One region of the Yersinia mollaretii ATCC 43969 genome, then DNA from elsewhere that is predicted to be linked to it. Evidence: predicted binding sites of a transcription regulator. Region 1 holds the regulator's gene; each other region holds the start of a gene.

Region 1 (4,218 bases):
GCCCAGAAGCCAATGACTTTGGTCAGTTGGAGCAGAGTGCGTCGGAGTATGGCAAGCATGGCACGGGGCGCTCACGTAAGTACTTACACACTTATGATGAGGCGGTGCCTTATAACCAGATTCCGGGGACATTCACCCCGTGGGAGTCACTGCCAGAGCCTACCGATGTGCTGTTTTATGAGGGGCTGCACGGCGGTGTCGTGACCGAGCATCATGATGTGGCAAAGCATGTCGATTTATTGGTCGGCGTAGTGCCTATTGTCAATCTGGAGTGGATTCAAAAACTGGTGCGCGATACCGGCGAGCGCGGCCACTCCCGTGAAGCAGTGATGGACTCCGTGGTGCGATCTATGGACGATTATATTAACTACATTACGCCACAGTTTTCTCGCACCCATATTAACTTCCAGCGTGTGCCGACCGTCGATACTTCCAACCCCTTTGCGGCGAAAGCCATTCCCTCGCTGGATGAAAGTTTTGTTGTCATTCATTTCCGGGGTTTGGATCAGATCGACTTCCCCTACTTGCTGGCCATGCTGCAAGGGTCATTTATCTCCAATATCAACACATTGGTGGTGCCGGGTGGGAAGATGGGACTGGCGATGGAGCTGATTATGGCACCGCTAGTGCAGCAGTTATTGGAAGGGAAGAAGATCGGATAATCTCCTTCTTTCTTGGCATGGCAGCGGTCACGCCCCCGAATCACTGACGACAAGTTAGTGATTCGGGTGAGCGAACCTAGCTAACAACCCTGCAGCTTCAAGCACGAAGGGTTTAGGCGATTTCGCGGATTTCAAAACTATGAGTGATGGTCGCGGCTTTCCCTAACATCAGGGAAACTGAGCAATACTTCTCTGCGGATAACTCAACGGCACGCTCAACAATCTTGTCGGTGAGGCCCTTGCCGCTGACGATAAAATGCAAATTGATTTGCGTAAACAGGCGCGGTGCTTCTTCCCGGCGCTGAGAGGTTAAGGTGACCTCGCAATCGCGCACGTCGTTACGCCCTTTTTGCAGAATCGACACCACATCAATCGCGCTACAGCCACCCGCTGACATTAACAACATCTCCATTGGGCTAGGTGCTTTGTCGCCAGCATTTCCATCCATCAAAACTTGATGTCCTGACGCCGATTCACCCAAAAATGTCAGCCCCTCAACCCACTTTACACGTGCCTGCATAACACTCACTCCCAGTTAAATTTCCTGATCCAGACTACCCTTTCATTTAGAAACTGGCAATGTAACCCGATGTTCATCATGCTGAAGCGATACAACACAAGACACTGACCTCATCCTGTGCTACAAACAGAACCGAAAGTGTTGTTTCTAGAATTAAATAGGGTAGTGATCAATACTCAGTGAAGGGTTTCTATCCGGTACGTATATTGGCTATACCTTTCGGCAGTTGAGCAAATTAATATGCTATACCCAATAGATTCCAAAAAATGTCGGGTATAAAGAAAGTGTATTTTATAAGCACGCCGTACAGGGAACTCTGAGCCCTGTTAAGTTAGGCAGCGATAACAACAGAGGATAACAGCGAATGGTTCTCGGCAAGCCACAAACAGACCCGACTCTCGAATGGTTCCTGTCTCATTGCCATATCCACAAATATCCATCGAAAAGTACGCTAATTCACCAAGGTGAAAAGGCCGAAACGCTTTACTACATCGTGAAAGGCTCCGTTGCGGTGCTGATCAAAGATGAAGAAGGTAAAGAGATGATTCTCTCCTATTTAAACCAAGGGGATTTCATCGGCGAGCTTGGATTATTTGAAGAAGGCCAAGAACGTAGTGCCTGGGTTAGAGCAAAAACCGCCTGTGAAGTGGCTGAAATTTCTTACAAAAAATTCCGTCAGTTGATTCAGGTAAATCCAGATATCTTGATGCGCCTGTCTTCACAAATGGCGAACCGCCTTCAGATTACATCCGAGAAAGTGGGTAACCTCGCTTTCCTTGATGTCACTGGGCACATTGCACAAACGCTGCTTAATCTGGCAAAACAGCCTGATGCCATGACCCACCCAGATGGGATGCAGATTAAAATTACACGCCAGGAAATTGGTCAAATAGTGGGTTGCTCCCGCGAAACTGTGGGGCGGATACTCAAAATGCTGGAAGATCAAAATCTGATCTCCGCACACGGTAAAACGATTGTCGTTTACGGCACCCGTTAATTCCCTATAAACCGGTGCCGATACCCTCGGCATCGGTTTTCTCAATCTTTTGTGATCAATAAATTTCTGGGGCCTACATGAAGTGGCAACGGGTTATTTATCATCCTGAAGTAAACTACGCATTACGCCAAACATTGGTTCTCTGCCTTCCAGCCGCCTTGGGATTTGTCATAGGCGAGCTGCGACTTGGGCTGATGTTCTCCCTGATACCCGCGTGTTGCAATATTGCCTCGCTGGATACCCCACACCAACACTTCTTCCGACGGCTGATTATCGGTGGTGCGCTCTTTACACTGAGCAGTTTCCTGACCCAACAGCTGTTGCTGTGGCACATTCCCCTGCCGTGGATCATGCTCGGATTGGCACTGGTACTGGGTGTCAATGGCGCGATCAGCCCCCTCCATGGCCGCTTATTGCCTGCCGCGTTAATCGCCGCAATATTCAGCCTCAGCATGGTTGGCCGTGCACCTATCTGGCAAGCCCCCCTGTTGTGCGCCGTGGGGACACTCTGGTATGGCGTATTTAACTGGCTATGGTTCCGGTTATGCAAAGACCAGCCGATCCGCGAGCCCTTAAGTCAGCTCTATCATTTGCTGGCGGATTATTACGACACCAAATACACCCTATTCTCCCAGCATCTGCCGCCCGAAAAGAGTCTCCCCCCACTGCTCGATCGTCAACAGGGGATAATGGATAAGATTAATCAGCTTTATCAACAATTTAACTTAATCAATAATGCCACTAAAAAAGAGCAAAAGCGGCTACTGGGGCTGTTTCAGATGGCGCTCGACCTGCAAGAGCACATTACTGCGGCGCTGAATCAGCCGGAGAAAGTGCAAGAGTTGATGGAGCAGGGCCAATTCGAGGAGGTCATTCGCCGCAATACTCAGGTTATCTCGGCTCAGATACGCGTTATTGCCGATGATATTCTCTACCACCACCATGCTAAGACCAATTTTACCGCAGGTGATGCACTGATTGAGCTGGAAGAGATCGCCCAGCAGCACCCCGATAATCCTGTCGCGCAGTTTAGCTACTACCATGTCAGCCATATTGCCCAGTTGCTGAGCAACCGACGCCCGCTGTATGACCGCGAGTTGATGTCTAGTCAGCAACAGCAGCCGCTTTGGCCCGCCTTTGTCAGCTATCTGTCGTTTAACTCTGGAGCACTGCGCGATGCGGCACGACTGGGGGTGACGCTGGCCGCTGGCAGCTATATTGGGGCTTTGATGCAACTGCCAAAACCTTATTGGATCTTGCTCACCGTGATGCTGGTGACGCAAAACGGCTATAACGCCACCAAGGTGCGCATCCATCACCGCGCCCTTGGGACACTGTTCGGGCTAGTGTTGGCGGCGGGTTTGCTGCATTTGCAGATGCCAGAAGGGGCCACGCTGGGCATTATGTTGCTCATCACTCTGGCCTCCTATCTGGTTCAGCGCAAAAACTACGGGCTGGCGGTGATCGGCAGAACCATCACTGCGGTGTATATCTTGCAGCTATTAACCGGCGATGGCGCTGACTTTTTAGTGCCGCGTCTGCTGGATACCTTAATCGGCTGTGCACTGGCCTTTGCCAGCGCCTTGTGGTTATGGCCACAGTGGCAAAGCGGTTTGCTGCGTAAAAATGCGCATCAGGCGCTGGGGGCTTACCAGAAAATCCTGCGCTTGCTGCTAACGCCTCACCCTGATATCACCCAACTCGCCTATGAGCGCCTTCAGGTCAACAAAGCCAGTAATACCGTTTTAAGCTCACTGAATCAGGCGATGCAAGAGCCGGGCTTCAACTCAAAATATTTGGCGGATATGCGGCTGTGGGCGACCCATAGCGAGCTGATTGTGGGGCATATCAACGAAATGACTATTCTGACGCGAGAGCATCCATTAACTGAATCAGCCACACCAGCGGAGGATCATCATCATCTGATGAGTGCCACACTGGCGGCAGAATATTTGCAGATCTGTGAGATGGCAATTCAGCAGTGCCAGCAGCGGCTGGAGTCAGATAGCATCGAGGGGAATAACGATTTTGTGCAAGTG
Region 2 (4,218 bases), 1.4 Mb from region 1:
GCGCGATTGTTTTCGGCCAGTTCTCCGGCTATCTATCGCAATATCTGATTACCGTTGCCGATGCCCAATTTGCCTATCAGGTGATCGGTGCCGTCATGACCGTGAATGCCGTGATTGTGATTACCCTGCAATACCTATTGAGCCACCGCATGAACCAGCAAAATTTAATGCGCTGGTTGATGCTCGGCACCCTGTTCTTTATCATCGGTCTGTTCGGATTTATGGTCGCTCAGGACTCAATCCCGTTATGGATGTTGGCAATGGCGATTTTCTCATTGGGCGAGATTATTGTTATTCCGGTCGAGTACTTGTTTATCGATTTTATTGCGCCAGCGAATCTTAAAGGCAGTTACTATGGAGCGCAGAATCTCGGCCAACTGGGCGGGGCCGTTAATCCGGTACTTTGTGGTTTCTTGTTAGCCTACGCCGCACCGCAGATGATGTTCTATATGCTGATTATCGCGGCTATTTTAGGGCTAGCCTTTTTCTATCGCGGTTATCTGCTCGCCAAAGCGCAGACAACTCAATCCCATCAGGTCTCAGAGCATAGCCAATAGATATCAAACACGGAGCCTGAAAGAGGATAGGGTTATAATTCATAGTGTGATGGCTAGCACATAATTGAAGTTAATTGTATGATGAATATATTCCGTAACTCAGGACGATGACTATGCGCAATGTGACTTCACTTTGCTGGCAGTACCTGCGGGCTTTTGCCCTTATTTACCTCTGCCTATTTGTCGGTAAATTCGTGGCCTTGCTACTGCCCATCACTATCCCCGGCAGTATCATCGGTATGCTGATTCTGTTTACCCTACTCTCTTTGCAACTCTTGCCTTCAACTTGGGTCAAACCCGGATGCCAGATACTGATCCGCTACATGGCGCTGCTGTTTGTCCCGATCGGTGTCGGCGTGATGCAATATTACGACCAGCTCACCAAGCAATTCGGCCCGATTGTCGTCTCCTGCTTTGTCAGCACTCTGATTGTGATGTTAGTGGTGGGTTATAGCTCACATTATGTCCACCGCGAACGCAAGGTGATCGGTTCTCCAACTCAGACGGAGGATGACAAATGATCAGCAACTTGTGGTGGTCACTGCCACTGACCTTAATTGTGTTCTTCGGCGCGCGCTATCTGGCCCGCTGGCTGAAAATGCCACTGCTAAATCCATTACTGATATCTATGGTCGTGATCATCCCACTGCTGTTGGTGACACACATGCCCTATGCCAACTATTTTGCTGGCAGCAAAGTCCTGAATGACCTGCTACAGCCTGCGGTGGTGGCATTGGCTTTTCCGCTGTATGAACAGTTGCATCAAATCCGTGCGCGCTGGAAATCCATCATAACCATCTGTTTTATCGGCAGTATCACGGCTATGGTCAGTGGCACCGCTGTTGCCCTGTGGATGGGGGCAACCCCCGAGATTGCCGCGTCAGTATTACCTAAATCCGTGACAACCCCTATTGCCATGGCGGTAGCCGAATCTATTCATGGCTTGCCCGCCATCAGTGCAGTTTGTGTGATTTTTGTCGGGATTCTGGGGGCGGTCTTTGGTCACAGCTTGCTGAATGTATTGAAAATCACCACCAAAGCCTCACGAGGTTTGGCAATGGGGACCGCTTCCCATGCGCTGGGCACCGCCCGCTGTGCTGAATTGGACTATCAGGAGGGCGCGTTCAGCTCACTGGCGCTGGTTATTTGCGGGATTATCACCTCGTTGGTAGCCCCGTTCCTATTTCCGGTGCTGTTGCATCTATTTGGTTGATCCCCAGCTCCTGACGAGGATTTATCACCAGAATTAATGCATAAATTTGAGATACATCGCTCATTAGTCATTTTACTTGCATAGATTTCATACATAACGGGATCTACATCACACCATTAGCGCCCTAAGCTGCCTAAAATAGCTTCCCGTTACAATTGGAGAAAATCCCATGCAAGCACGTTTTCACGCCCCTTGGGCTGAGCTGCCCGCTGCACTGCAATCCGCACTTGAACCTATTCTGAGCGCAAACGATTTCCCTGCCATGCTGACCGCCGAGCAAGTGAAAACGGTAAAAGAGATCAGTGGGTTAGATGATGATGCGTTGGCTTTTGCCTTGTTACCCCTAGCGGCCGCCTGCGCACTGACGCCCATCTCCCACTTTATGGTCGGTGCCATTGCTCGCGGCAAAAGCGGCAATCTCTATTTCGGTGCCAATATGGAGTTCAGCGGCACGCCCTTGCAGCAAACTATCCATGCCGAGCAGTGTGCGGTCACTCACTCTTGGCTACGCGGTGAAGCGAGTCTGGTGTCGATTACAGTCAATTACACGCCTTGTGGTCATTGCCGCCAGTTTATGAATGAGCTAAACAGTGGCACTGACTTACATATTCATCTGCCCGGCCGCCCTGCGTCTACATTGGGTCACTATCTGCCAGATGCATTCGGCCCGAAAGATCTGGCTATCACCACCCTGCTGATGGACCCGGTAAACCATGGCTACTCTATCGCAGAAACCGACCCTCTGACGCAAGCCGCACTTGATGCTGCCAATCTCAGTCATGCCCCTTATAGCCTCTCTCACAGCGGTGTAGCTGTAGAGCTGGCGGATGGCACGATCTACACGGGCCGTTATGCTGAAAACGCAGCATTCAACCCTAGCCTGCCCCCGCTACAAGCAGCCTTGATTCTGACCAATCTGTCCGGCAAAGCCTGTGGCGCTATCCGCCGTGCCGTGCTGGTGGAGGGTAATAACGCAATATTAAGTCAGTGGGATGCCACTCATGCCACACTGGCGGCCTTGGGTTGCTCAGACGTCAGCCGCGTCACTTTTTAAGCTAATCTAAGTCAATTTTCTGGGGTTATATTGCTAACCCCAGTTCACCAAACAACACATTCCCGCCACTAATGACTAAATCTGCAAGATAACTCGCATTTCTACCAGTGCCCCACATATTTAACTAACAAAAGCTGTACATATTTCTCTTATCTTTTAGGATCGGGGGCAACTACCTGATAACGTCTAAGAGTAAAACTCATGGAACTTGAATACGAAAGTAAGCGCTCCCTCTATATCCCCTACGCCGGTCCTATCCTGTTAGAATTCCCTCTGCTGAACAAAGGCAGCGCCTTTACCAATGAAGAACGCAACCACTTCAACTTACACGGCTTGTTGCCGGAAGCGGTTGAAACCATTGAAGAGCAGGCAGAGCGTGCTTACCGCCAGTATCAGGATTTCAAAAACGACGACGATAAACATATCTATCTGCGCAACATTCAAGACACCAACGAAACCCTATTTTATCGCCTGTTGGAAGCGCATCTCAGCGAGATGATGCCGATTATCTACACGCCGACGGTCGGCGAGGCATGTGAACACTTCTCGGATATTTATCGCCGTGCACGCGGGCTATTTATCTCCTATCCCAATCGTGAACACATTGACGATATGCTGCAAAACGCCACCAAACAGAATGTTAAAGTGATCGTGGTGACCGACGGCGAGCGCATTCTCGGCCTGGGTGATCAGGGCATTGGCGGCATGGGCATTCCCATCGGTAAACTGTCATTGTATACCGCGTGTGGTGGTATCAGCCCAGCGTATACATTGCCCGTGGTATTAGATGTTGGCACCAACAACCCACAACGGCTGAATGACCCGCTGTATATGGGCTGGCGTCATCCGCGCATTTCCGGTGACGAATATTATGCTTTCGTCGATGAATTCATTCAGGCAGTAAAACGCCGCTGGCCGAATGTGTTGTTACAGTTTGAAGATTTTGCTCAGAACAATGCCACCCCGCTGCTGAACCGCTACCGCGATGAGCTGTGCTGTTTCAACGATGACATTCAAGGGACAGCCGCCGTCACACTCGGCAGCCTGATTGCCGCCAGCCACGCGGCAGGTAGCCAATTGCGCGACCAAACCGTCACCTTCCTCGGTGCTGGATCAGCGGGTTGCGGGATTGCAGAGCAGATCATCGCGCAGATGATCTCCGAAGGTCTGAGTGAAGAGCAAGCGCGTGGGCGGGTCTTTATGGTTGACCGCTTCGGCCTGCTAACTGATAAGCTGCCAAATTTGTTGGATTTCCAAAGCAAGCTGGTACAGAAAAGTGATGCGCTGCAACACTGGAATCTGGCCAGTGACTCAATTTCGCTGCTGGATGTGGTGTGCAATGCCAAACCCACCGTGCTGATTGGTGTATCAGGCCAACCAGGGCTGTTTACGGA
Region 3 (4,218 bases), 390 kb from region 1:
GTGGTTCAGTTGTCTGGTTCTGTTGAGAACAAAGCCCAGTCCGAACGTGCTGAAAGTATTGCCAAAGCGGTTGATGGCGTAAAAAGCGTTAAAAATGATCTGAGCATCAAGCCTTAATTTTTTATCCGACAGACAGGTGTTTCGTGGGTTATCGATAAACCCACGGAATATTTTTTAAAACGGTAAGGAGAAGCTTATGTTTCGTTGGGGCATCATATTTCTAATTATTGCTTTAATCGCTGCGGCATTAGGTTTTGGTGGGCTAGCCGGTACGGCCGCTTGGGCCGCAAAAGTCGTCTTTGTCGTCGGTATTGTTCTCTTCCTCATCAGTTTGTTTACAGGACGTAAGCGCCTTTAGTGTGCGAGAGGGTTACAGCCAGGGTGAAGAAGGGGTATCCTCGACACCTGTTGTAGCGGAATTAAGGATGGATGGTGGGATACAGAATACCTATCACGCTCGGTAATATTGAGCCACTCGCCTATAAACCATACCAACCCGGTAAAATGGCGTTGGTCTGTGAGGGCGGCGGGCAGCGGGGAATTTTTACAGCCGGTGTGCTGGATGAGTTCCAGCGCGCCCGCTTTAACCCTTTTGATCTGATGATCGGCACCTCTGCTGGCGCACAAAATCTCTCTGCTTTTATCTGCGGCCAACCCGGCTATGCTCGCCGCGTGATTACCCGCTACACCACCACCGCTAATTTCTTCAATCCATTACGTTTTGTTCGTGGTGGACACCTCATTGATCTCGACTGGCTGGTGGATATCACCTCCCAGCAACTGCCGCTGGCCCTCGACCACGCTGAACAGCTCATGCTTAATGGCCGCGAATTCTTAATGTGCGCCTGCCGCAGTGATGATTTCGAGCCAACCTATATCGCCCCCACCCGTGAAAGCTGGTTGTCGGCACTCAAAGCCTCCAGTGCTATTCCCGGTTTTTACCGTCAGGGTGTTGATTTAGATGGTATTAGTTATCAAGATGGTGGCATCAGCGATGCGATTCCAGTTGAGGAAGCTTACCGCCGTGGCGCGGATACTATTGTGGTTATCCGTACAGTTCCTTCGCAAGCTTACTGTACGCCACAATGGATGAAGCGGATGGAGCACCTGCTGAGTGAAAGCAGCTTACAGCAGCTGGTGCGTATTATGCAGCAGCATGAACAGAGCTATCATCGTATTCAGCAGTTTATTGAGAAGCCGCCGGGTGACTTGCGGATTTTCGAGATTTTCCCGCCGAAGCCCCTTGCCAGCAATGCGTTGGGGAGCCGTGTCGCGGCACTGAATCAAGATTACCATTTGGGTCGCCGCTGTGGCCGCTATTTTCTGGCGACCGTCGGGCACTGGCTCTTGCCTCGTGACGCGCAGAATCAAGCCGAAATGGGTGACGAGAAAACCACCATTCCACTATCTCGCCGTATGATTCAACCGCAAGATATTAACCAGACAGATGATATGGCCGAGTTGATTGATGACTATGATTTTTCATTTGATGTCATTCAAACGCCGGATATCATCACCCCGGTCGATTCATCCGCCGTGGCGAATCAACCTCTCCCAGCTCAGATGACAGTGGCAGGGAGTGGGCTGATCGTGCCCACCTTAACGCCCAGTAAAACTAAGCTCTTGGCGGGCGAGATCATTTCACCTGCCAGTGCGCCAGAAACCAAAGGTGATATAGCCTAATGGTGCAGATAGCGGGGCCGACGGCCCATCTCATCGATCCCCCCTATTTTGTTGACACCCATTGTCACTTTGACTTTTCCCCATTCAGCGGCGTGGAAGCCGCCAGTTTGGTGAGTGCGGCACAGGCGAATGTCAGGCAACTGATTATCCCAGCCGTCAGTGCGGTTTACTTCCCCCGCATTTTAGCCTTGGCAGAGCGCTATCCGCCGCTGTTTGCCGCACTGGGCCTGCACCCGCTCTATATTGCCGAGCACCAAGAGGCTGATTTGGCGACGCTGGCCTCTTATTTGGCGAATAAACCGGAAAAACTGGTGGCGATAGGGGAGATTGGGCTGGATCTCTATATGGATGAGCCACAGTTTCCACGGCAATTGGCGCTGCTACAGGCACAACTTAAGCTGGCGAAACAGCATGATCTCCCAGTTATTCTACACTCCCGCCGTTCCCATGATCAGCTCGCTGCCGCATTGCGCAAAGTCGCGTTGTCGCGCACGGGTGTGGTGCATGGTTTTGCTGGCAGCTTAGCGCAGGCGCAGGCATTCATTCGCTTGGGTTATTACATTGGCGTTGGGGGCACCATCACTTATGAACGGGCACAGAAAACTCGCAATGTGATGGCAGTATTACCGCTCTCAGCCCTGTTACTGGAAACCGATGCGCCGGATATGCCATTAGCCGGTTTTCAAGGCCAACCCAATCGGCCCGAACGAGCGGCGAATGTGTTCGCGGCCTTGTGTGAATTGCGCCCAGAAGCACCACAAGAGATAGCCACCCATCTGCTGGAGAATAGCCAGCGCTTATTTCAGTTGCCCCCAGCTGATCAATCCACGCGATAATCTTCTGTCCGACATACTAAAATCGCACTAATAGTTAGCCGGCTATTATTTTCTCACGGAAATTTCTGTGATGTTAGTCACATTAACTCTCTTGGAGTTGCTCTGAGTTGTGTTTATTTGTGACAGAGATTGTTTGATAGCCTGCTCATGTCGGTATAATCCCGCCCATATTATTTCTATACAAATCATTAACAGGATGATCTTACATGCTTATGAGCTTGGTCGGGATGGCAGTACTGATATTAATAGCCGTACTTCTTTCAAGTAATTTTAGGGCGATTAATATCCGCACTGTAGTAGGGGCTTTTATTCTTCAGGTGGGTATCGGGGCGCTGGTATTATATGTGCCAATTGGCCGCAGTATCTTGGGTGGTATGTCTGCTGGCGTTGCGAATGTTATCGCTTACGGCAATGACGGTATCTCATTTATGTTTGGCGGTTTAGTGTCCGACAAAATGTTTGAAGTCTTTGGTGGGGGCGGTTTTGTCTTCGCCCTACGCGTATTACCGGTCATTGTTTTCTTCTCCTCATTAATTGCGGTTTTGTATTATCTCGGCATCATGCAAATCGTGATTAAGGTATTAGGCGGCGGCTTACAAAAGCTGCTGGGCACCTCTCGCACTGAATCCCTCTCCGCGACCGCCAACATTTTTGTCGGGCAAACTGAAGCCCCACTGGTGGTGCGCCCTTATATTGCCACCATGACCCAATCGGAGTTGTTTGCTGTGATGTGTGGCGGTTTAGCCTCTGTCGCGGGCTCCGTCTTGGCCGGTTACGCGCAGATGGGGGTGCCGTTGGAATACCTGATCGCCGCCTCCTTTATGGCGGCTCCGGGCGGGTTACTCTTTGCTAAATTGATGGTGCCAGAAACTGAAAAAACCCACGATACGGTAGATGCCACAACGCTAATTGCGGAAGATGAGCGCCCGGCTAACGTGATTGATGCGGCGGCTTCTGGTGCGGCTTCGGGTATGCAACTGGCGCTGAATGTCGGCGCAATGTTGCTGGCCTTCATTGCATTGATTGCATTGCTGAATGGTATTTTGGGCGGAATTGGTGGCTGGTTCGATTATCCGCAACTTTCGCTAGAGCTGATTCTGGGCTGGGTCTTCTCGCCAATTGCTTACCTGATCGGTATTCCGTGGAGTGAAGCGATGGTGGCTGGCTCCTTTATCGGCCAAAAAATCATCGTCAACGAATTCGTGGCATTTATGAATTTCGGCCAATATCTACAGGCAGAAGAGTTAGTGAAAGCGGCGGGCTTGCAGGTGTTGTCGGATCACACGAAAGCCATTATTTCCTTCGCGCTCTGTGGGTTTGCCAACTTGTCATCAGTCGCCATCTTGCTGGGCGGGTTGGGCAGCATGGCACCAAATCGCCGCCATGACATCGCGCGATTTGGCCTAAAGGCGGTGGCCGCAGGGACTTTATCTAATTTGATGAGTGCGACGATCGCCGGTTTCTTCCTGGCTTTATGATTAGGCTAGCTTGACTGGCCATTTTGAGCTTGGGCAGTGCTCATTGCCGTCACATACTGCGTGTATGCTCCGGTTCTTGCGCGCTGTCCGCACTCAAACTGACTGCGGCTGACGCCTAATAGACCAGTTATAAGCTATTCTTGATGTGAGTGGGTATAATAGTGCCGTAAGCCATAAATCAGGGTATTTTGTGACGTCAATCACATATAATATTTTGGCGT
Region 4 (4,218 bases), 270 kb from region 1:
GCAGGCGTGCCAATTAAAGCCGCTGTTGCGGGTATCGCGATGGGTCTGGTTAAAGAAAATGAAAACTTTGTGGTCCTGTCTGACATTCTGGGTGACGAAGATCACTTGGGCGACATGGACTTTAAAGTAGCCGGTAGCCGTGACGGTATCACCGCACTGCAGATGGACATTAAAATTGAAGGTATCACCCGCGAAATCATGCAGGTGGCTCTGAATCAGGCCAAGGGTGCGCGTCTGCACATTCTGGGTGTGATGGAACAGGCTATCAGCACACCTCGTGGTGATATCTCTGAGTTTGCTCCACGTATCTACACCATGAAAATCAATCCTGAGAAAATCAAGGATGTGATCGGCAAAGGTGGTTCTGTGATTCGTGCGCTGACTGATGAAACAGGCACCACGATTGAAATCGAAGATGATGGTACCATTAAGATTGCAGCAACCGACGGCGACAAAGCAAAACACGCTATTCGTCGCATTGAAGAAATTACCGCTGAAATCGAAGTGAACCGTATCTATGCGGGTAAAGTGACGCGTATCGTTGATTTCGGTGCATTTGTGGCAATCGGCGGCGGTAAAGAAGGTCTGGTTCATATTTCTCAAATCGCTGACAAGCGCGTCGAGAAAGTGACAGATTACCTGCAAATGGGCCAGGAAGTGCCAGTTAAAGTAATGGAAGTTGATCGCCAGGGTCGTATCCGCCTGAGCATCAAAGAAGCCACTACTCCTGACGCAGAAGCTCCGGCACCAGAAGCAGCAGAGTAATAAAGTATTCCATAGCCCCTGACTTATGAGTGAGGGGCTATGTTATCTCAAGGGCCGGATGCCCTTGTGTTAAACAAATGGATGAAAGGATATTTATCCAATGTTTGTCTTCGGGAGTAGGAAATGAAGCCTTTCTTGCGCTGGTGTTACGTTGCGACAGCACTCATGCTGGCAGGATGCAGCAACCATGATTGGCGTAAAGACGAGGTGTTGGCTATCCCGTTGCAACCGACGTTGCAGCAGGAAGTGATTCTGGCACGCATGGAACAAATCCTTGCAAGTCGGGCACTTACGGATGATGAGCGCGCACAGCTTTTATATGAGCGCGGAGTGCTGTATGATAGCCTCGGGCTACGGGCACTAGCGCGAAATGATTTTTCGCAAGCGTTAGCTATTCGTCCTGATATGCCAGAAGTTTTTAACTATCTGGGCATTTATTTAACGCAGGCAGGCAATTTTGATGCTGCCTATGAAGCGTTTGATTCTGTACTAGAGCTTGATCCAACTTACAATTACGCGCGTTTAAACCGGGGTATCGCTCTTTATTATGGCGGTCGACTCCCGTTGGCGCAGGATGATCTGCAGGCGTTTTATCAAGACGATCCAAATGATCCCTTCCGTTCGTTGTGGCTGTATCTGGTGGAAAGAGAAATCGATCCCAAGACAGCGGCAGTAGCGTTACAACAACGCTATGAAAAATCGGACAGAGGGCAATGGGGATGGAATATTGTCGAATTCTACTTGGGCACGATCAGCGAAAAAACGCTGATGGAAAGGCTCAAAGCAGATGCAATGGATAACACTTCGCTCGCTGAGCATCTCAGTGAAACTGACTTCTATTTAGGTAAACATTACCTAAGTCTGGGGGACAAGGACACCGCTTCGGCGCTGTTCAAACTGACGGTAGCTAACAACGTTCATAACTTTGTTGAGCACCGCTATGCATTGTTGGAATTGGCGCTTTTGGGCCAAGAACAAGACGACCTATCGGAATCGGACCAGCAATAGCTGACGAACAACTATCAGCCTGATATACCTTGGTTTTTACCAACGTTAATCACCCTAACAGGTGATGGCCTTTTTGTTCGTTTTATAATCTAATTTGAGCCGGTTCACACTTTTCAATGAAAATGACTGAAAATTTTCTCGACGAGTTATGTAGACTGGCTGCCATTATTAATGAGGCACGTGTACATGACTACTGAGCTTGAAACCTCTTTTGCTGATCTGGGGCTGTCCGCTCCTATTCTTTCCGCTCTAACTAGCCTTGGTTATGAAAAACCATCGCCAATCCAGTTAGAATGTATCCCACACCTGTTAAACGGCCGTGATGTTCTCGGCATGGCACAAACAGGCAGTGGCAAAACAGCCGCGTTTGGTCTGCCGCTGTTACACAATATTAAAGCTGAGCTGAAAGCCCCACAGGTTCTGGTATTAGCACCGACCCGTGAGTTGGCTATTCAGGTCGCCGAAGCACTCTCTAGCTTCTCTAAAGACATTAATGGCGTCAACGTAGTGGCCCTGTACGGTGGCCAGCGTTATGACGTTCAATTACGCGCTTTGCGCCAAGGTCCACAAATTGTTGTTGGCACCCCAGGTCGTCTGCTTGACCACCTGAAACGCGGCACCCTTAACTTGTCCAACCTGAGCGGTTTAGTGTTGGATGAAGCAGATGAAATGCTGCGCATGGGCTTTATCGAAGACGTTGAAACTATCATGGCGCAGATCCCGGCTGAACATCAGACCGCGCTGTTCTCTGCAACTATGCCAGAAGCGATTCGCCGTATTACCCGTCGCTTCATGAAAGATCCACAGGAAGTGCGCATTCAGTCCAGTGTCACTACCCGCCCGGACATCAGCCAGAGTTTCTGGAGAGTGGGTGGCGGTTATAACAAAAAAGAAGCGTTGGTTCGTTTCTTGGAATCTGAAGATTTCGACGCAGCCATCATCTTCGTGCGTACCAAAAACGCGACGCTGGAAGTTGCAGAAGCCTTGGAACGCAGCGGTTATAGCAGTGCCGCACTGAACGGCGACATGAACCAGTCTTTACGTGAGCAGACACTGGATCGCCTGAAAGATGGCCGTCTGGATATTCTGATCGCCACTGACGTTGCGGCTCGTGGTTTGGACGTAGAGCGCATCAGCTTGGTAGTAAACTATGATATCCCTATGGATTCAGAGTCTTATGTTCACCGTATCGGCCGTACCGGTCGTGCGGGCCGTGCGGGTCGTGCGTTGCTGTTCGTTGAGAACCGCGAACGTCGCCTGTTGCAGAACATTGAACGCACCATGAAACTGACTATCCCAGAAGTTCAGTTGCCGAATGCCGAACTGCTGGGCGAACGTCGCTTAGCGCAGTTTGCTGCTAAAGTTGGCCAACAGCTGGAAAGCAGTGATTTGGATCTGTACCGTGCATTGCTGGCTAAACTGCAACCAGAAGAAGAGTTTGATCTCGAAACGCTGGCTGCTGCGCTGCTGAAAATGGCACAGGGCGAACGTCCTCTGATTCTGCCACCAGAAGCACCTCGTCGTCCGCAACGTGAATTCAATTCTCGTGATGACCGTGGGAGCGATCGTGGTAATGATCGTGGCCGTGACCGTGGTGACAGCCGTCGTGAGCCTCGCGCTGATAGCCGTGATGGTGGCGAGCGTCCAGCACGTCGCGAACGCCGTGATGTTGGTGAGATGGAGCTGTACCGCATTGAAGTGGGCCGTGATGATGGTGTTGAAGTTCGTCATATCGTTGGCGCTATCGCTAACGAAGGTGATATCAGCAGCCGTTATATCGGTAACATCAAGCTGTTTGCTTCTCACTCAACTATCGAGCTGCCAAAAGGTATGCCGGGCGAAATGTTATCTCACTTCACCCGTACCCGTATCCTGAACAAGCCGCTGAACATGCAGCTGTTGGGTGATGCACAGCCACACGAACGTCGTGAGCGTCCAGCCGGCGGTAACGGTGGTGAGCGTCGTGGCGGTCCTCGTGCTGCAGGTGGTGAACGTCGTGATGGCGCAGGTGCTCCTCCTCGTCGTTCATTCGGCAGCGACCGTGCTCCAGCTGGTAATGGTGGTGGTGAACGTCGTGGTAGCCGTGATGGTCAGCGTTCAGCTGCACCACGTCGTGATGATGCTGCTGCACCTGCCGCAGCGCCAGCACGTCGTCGTTTCGGTGATGCATAACTCTTAGTCATCCCTGATGATTAAACGTAAAAACCAGCCCTCGGGCTGGTTTTTTTATGTCTGCAATTCCTTGCCAGAGAGTGGGTTACAAGCGGTCAACCGGCTGCAAGTCTTGCTGTAAACCTGCGACTATCTCGAAGGAGTGTAGCCGTGCTTGATGATCAAAAATTTGACCATTGATCATCAACTCATCGGCTTGAGTCTCCCGCAATAGGGACTGTAGCCCATGCCGTACTTTGCTTTTATCGCCAATGATGGATAAGCGCAGCGCCT

What was found. Region 1 encodes CRP, which controls carbon source genes, mostly activating them, when cyclic AMP is high. Its sites were predicted from a motif close to ATGTGANNNNNNTCACAT; they were not measured.
Positions count from the first base shown of each region.
Region 2: cdd (cytidine deaminase) is a predicted target of CRP. The motif match lies at 1,867-1,884, and genes of this name have one in related genera.
Region 3: HRD69_RS08615 (NupC/NupG family nucleoside CNT transporter) is a predicted target of CRP. The motif match lies at 2,585-2,602, and genes of this name have one in related genera.
Region 4: yrbN (protein YrbN) is a predicted target of CRP. The motif match lies at 1,866-1,883, and genes of this name have one in related genera.

Region 1 covers NZ_CP054043.1:1,536,495-1,540,712, reverse strand. Annotated here, with positions in the region: gene HRD69_RS06715 (phosphoribulokinase) at 1-662, shown strand, start outside; gene HRD69_RS06710 (OsmC family protein) at 775-1,182, opposite strand; gene crp (cAMP-activated global transcriptional regulator CRP) at 1,547-2,179, shown strand; gene HRD69_RS06700 (YccS/YhfK family putative transporter) at 2,257-4,218, shown strand, end outside.
Region 2 covers NZ_CP054043.1:2,920,745-2,924,962, reverse strand. Annotated here, with positions in the region: gene HRD69_RS12880 (MFS transporter) at 1-557, shown strand, start outside; gene HRD69_RS12875 (CidA/LrgA family protein) at 671-1,078, shown strand; gene HRD69_RS12870 (CidB/LrgB family autolysis modulator) at 1,075-1,770, shown strand; gene cdd (cytidine deaminase) at 1,940-2,824, shown strand; gene HRD69_RS12860 (NAD-dependent malic enzyme) at 3,026-4,218, shown strand, end outside.
Region 3 covers NZ_CP054043.1:1,925,784-1,930,001, forward strand. Annotated here, with positions in the region: gene osmY (molecular chaperone OsmY) at 1-117, shown strand, start outside; gene HRD69_RS08600 (DUF1328 domain-containing protein) at 197-358, shown strand; gene HRD69_RS08605 (patatin-like phospholipase family protein) at 430-1,683, shown strand; gene HRD69_RS08610 (TatD family hydrolase) at 1,683-2,519, shown strand; gene HRD69_RS08615 (NupC/NupG family nucleoside CNT transporter) at 2,726-3,997, shown strand.
Region 4 covers NZ_CP054043.1:1,810,534-1,814,751, forward strand. Annotated here, with positions in the region: gene pnp (polyribonucleotide nucleotidyltransferase) at 1-765, shown strand, start outside; gene nlpI (lipoprotein NlpI) at 889-1,773, shown strand; gene yrbN (protein YrbN) at 1,896-1,970, shown strand; gene HRD69_RS08080 (DEAD/DEAH family ATP-dependent RNA helicase) at 1,960-3,945, shown strand; gene HRD69_RS08085 (luciferase-like monooxygenase) at 4,031-4,218, opposite strand, start outside.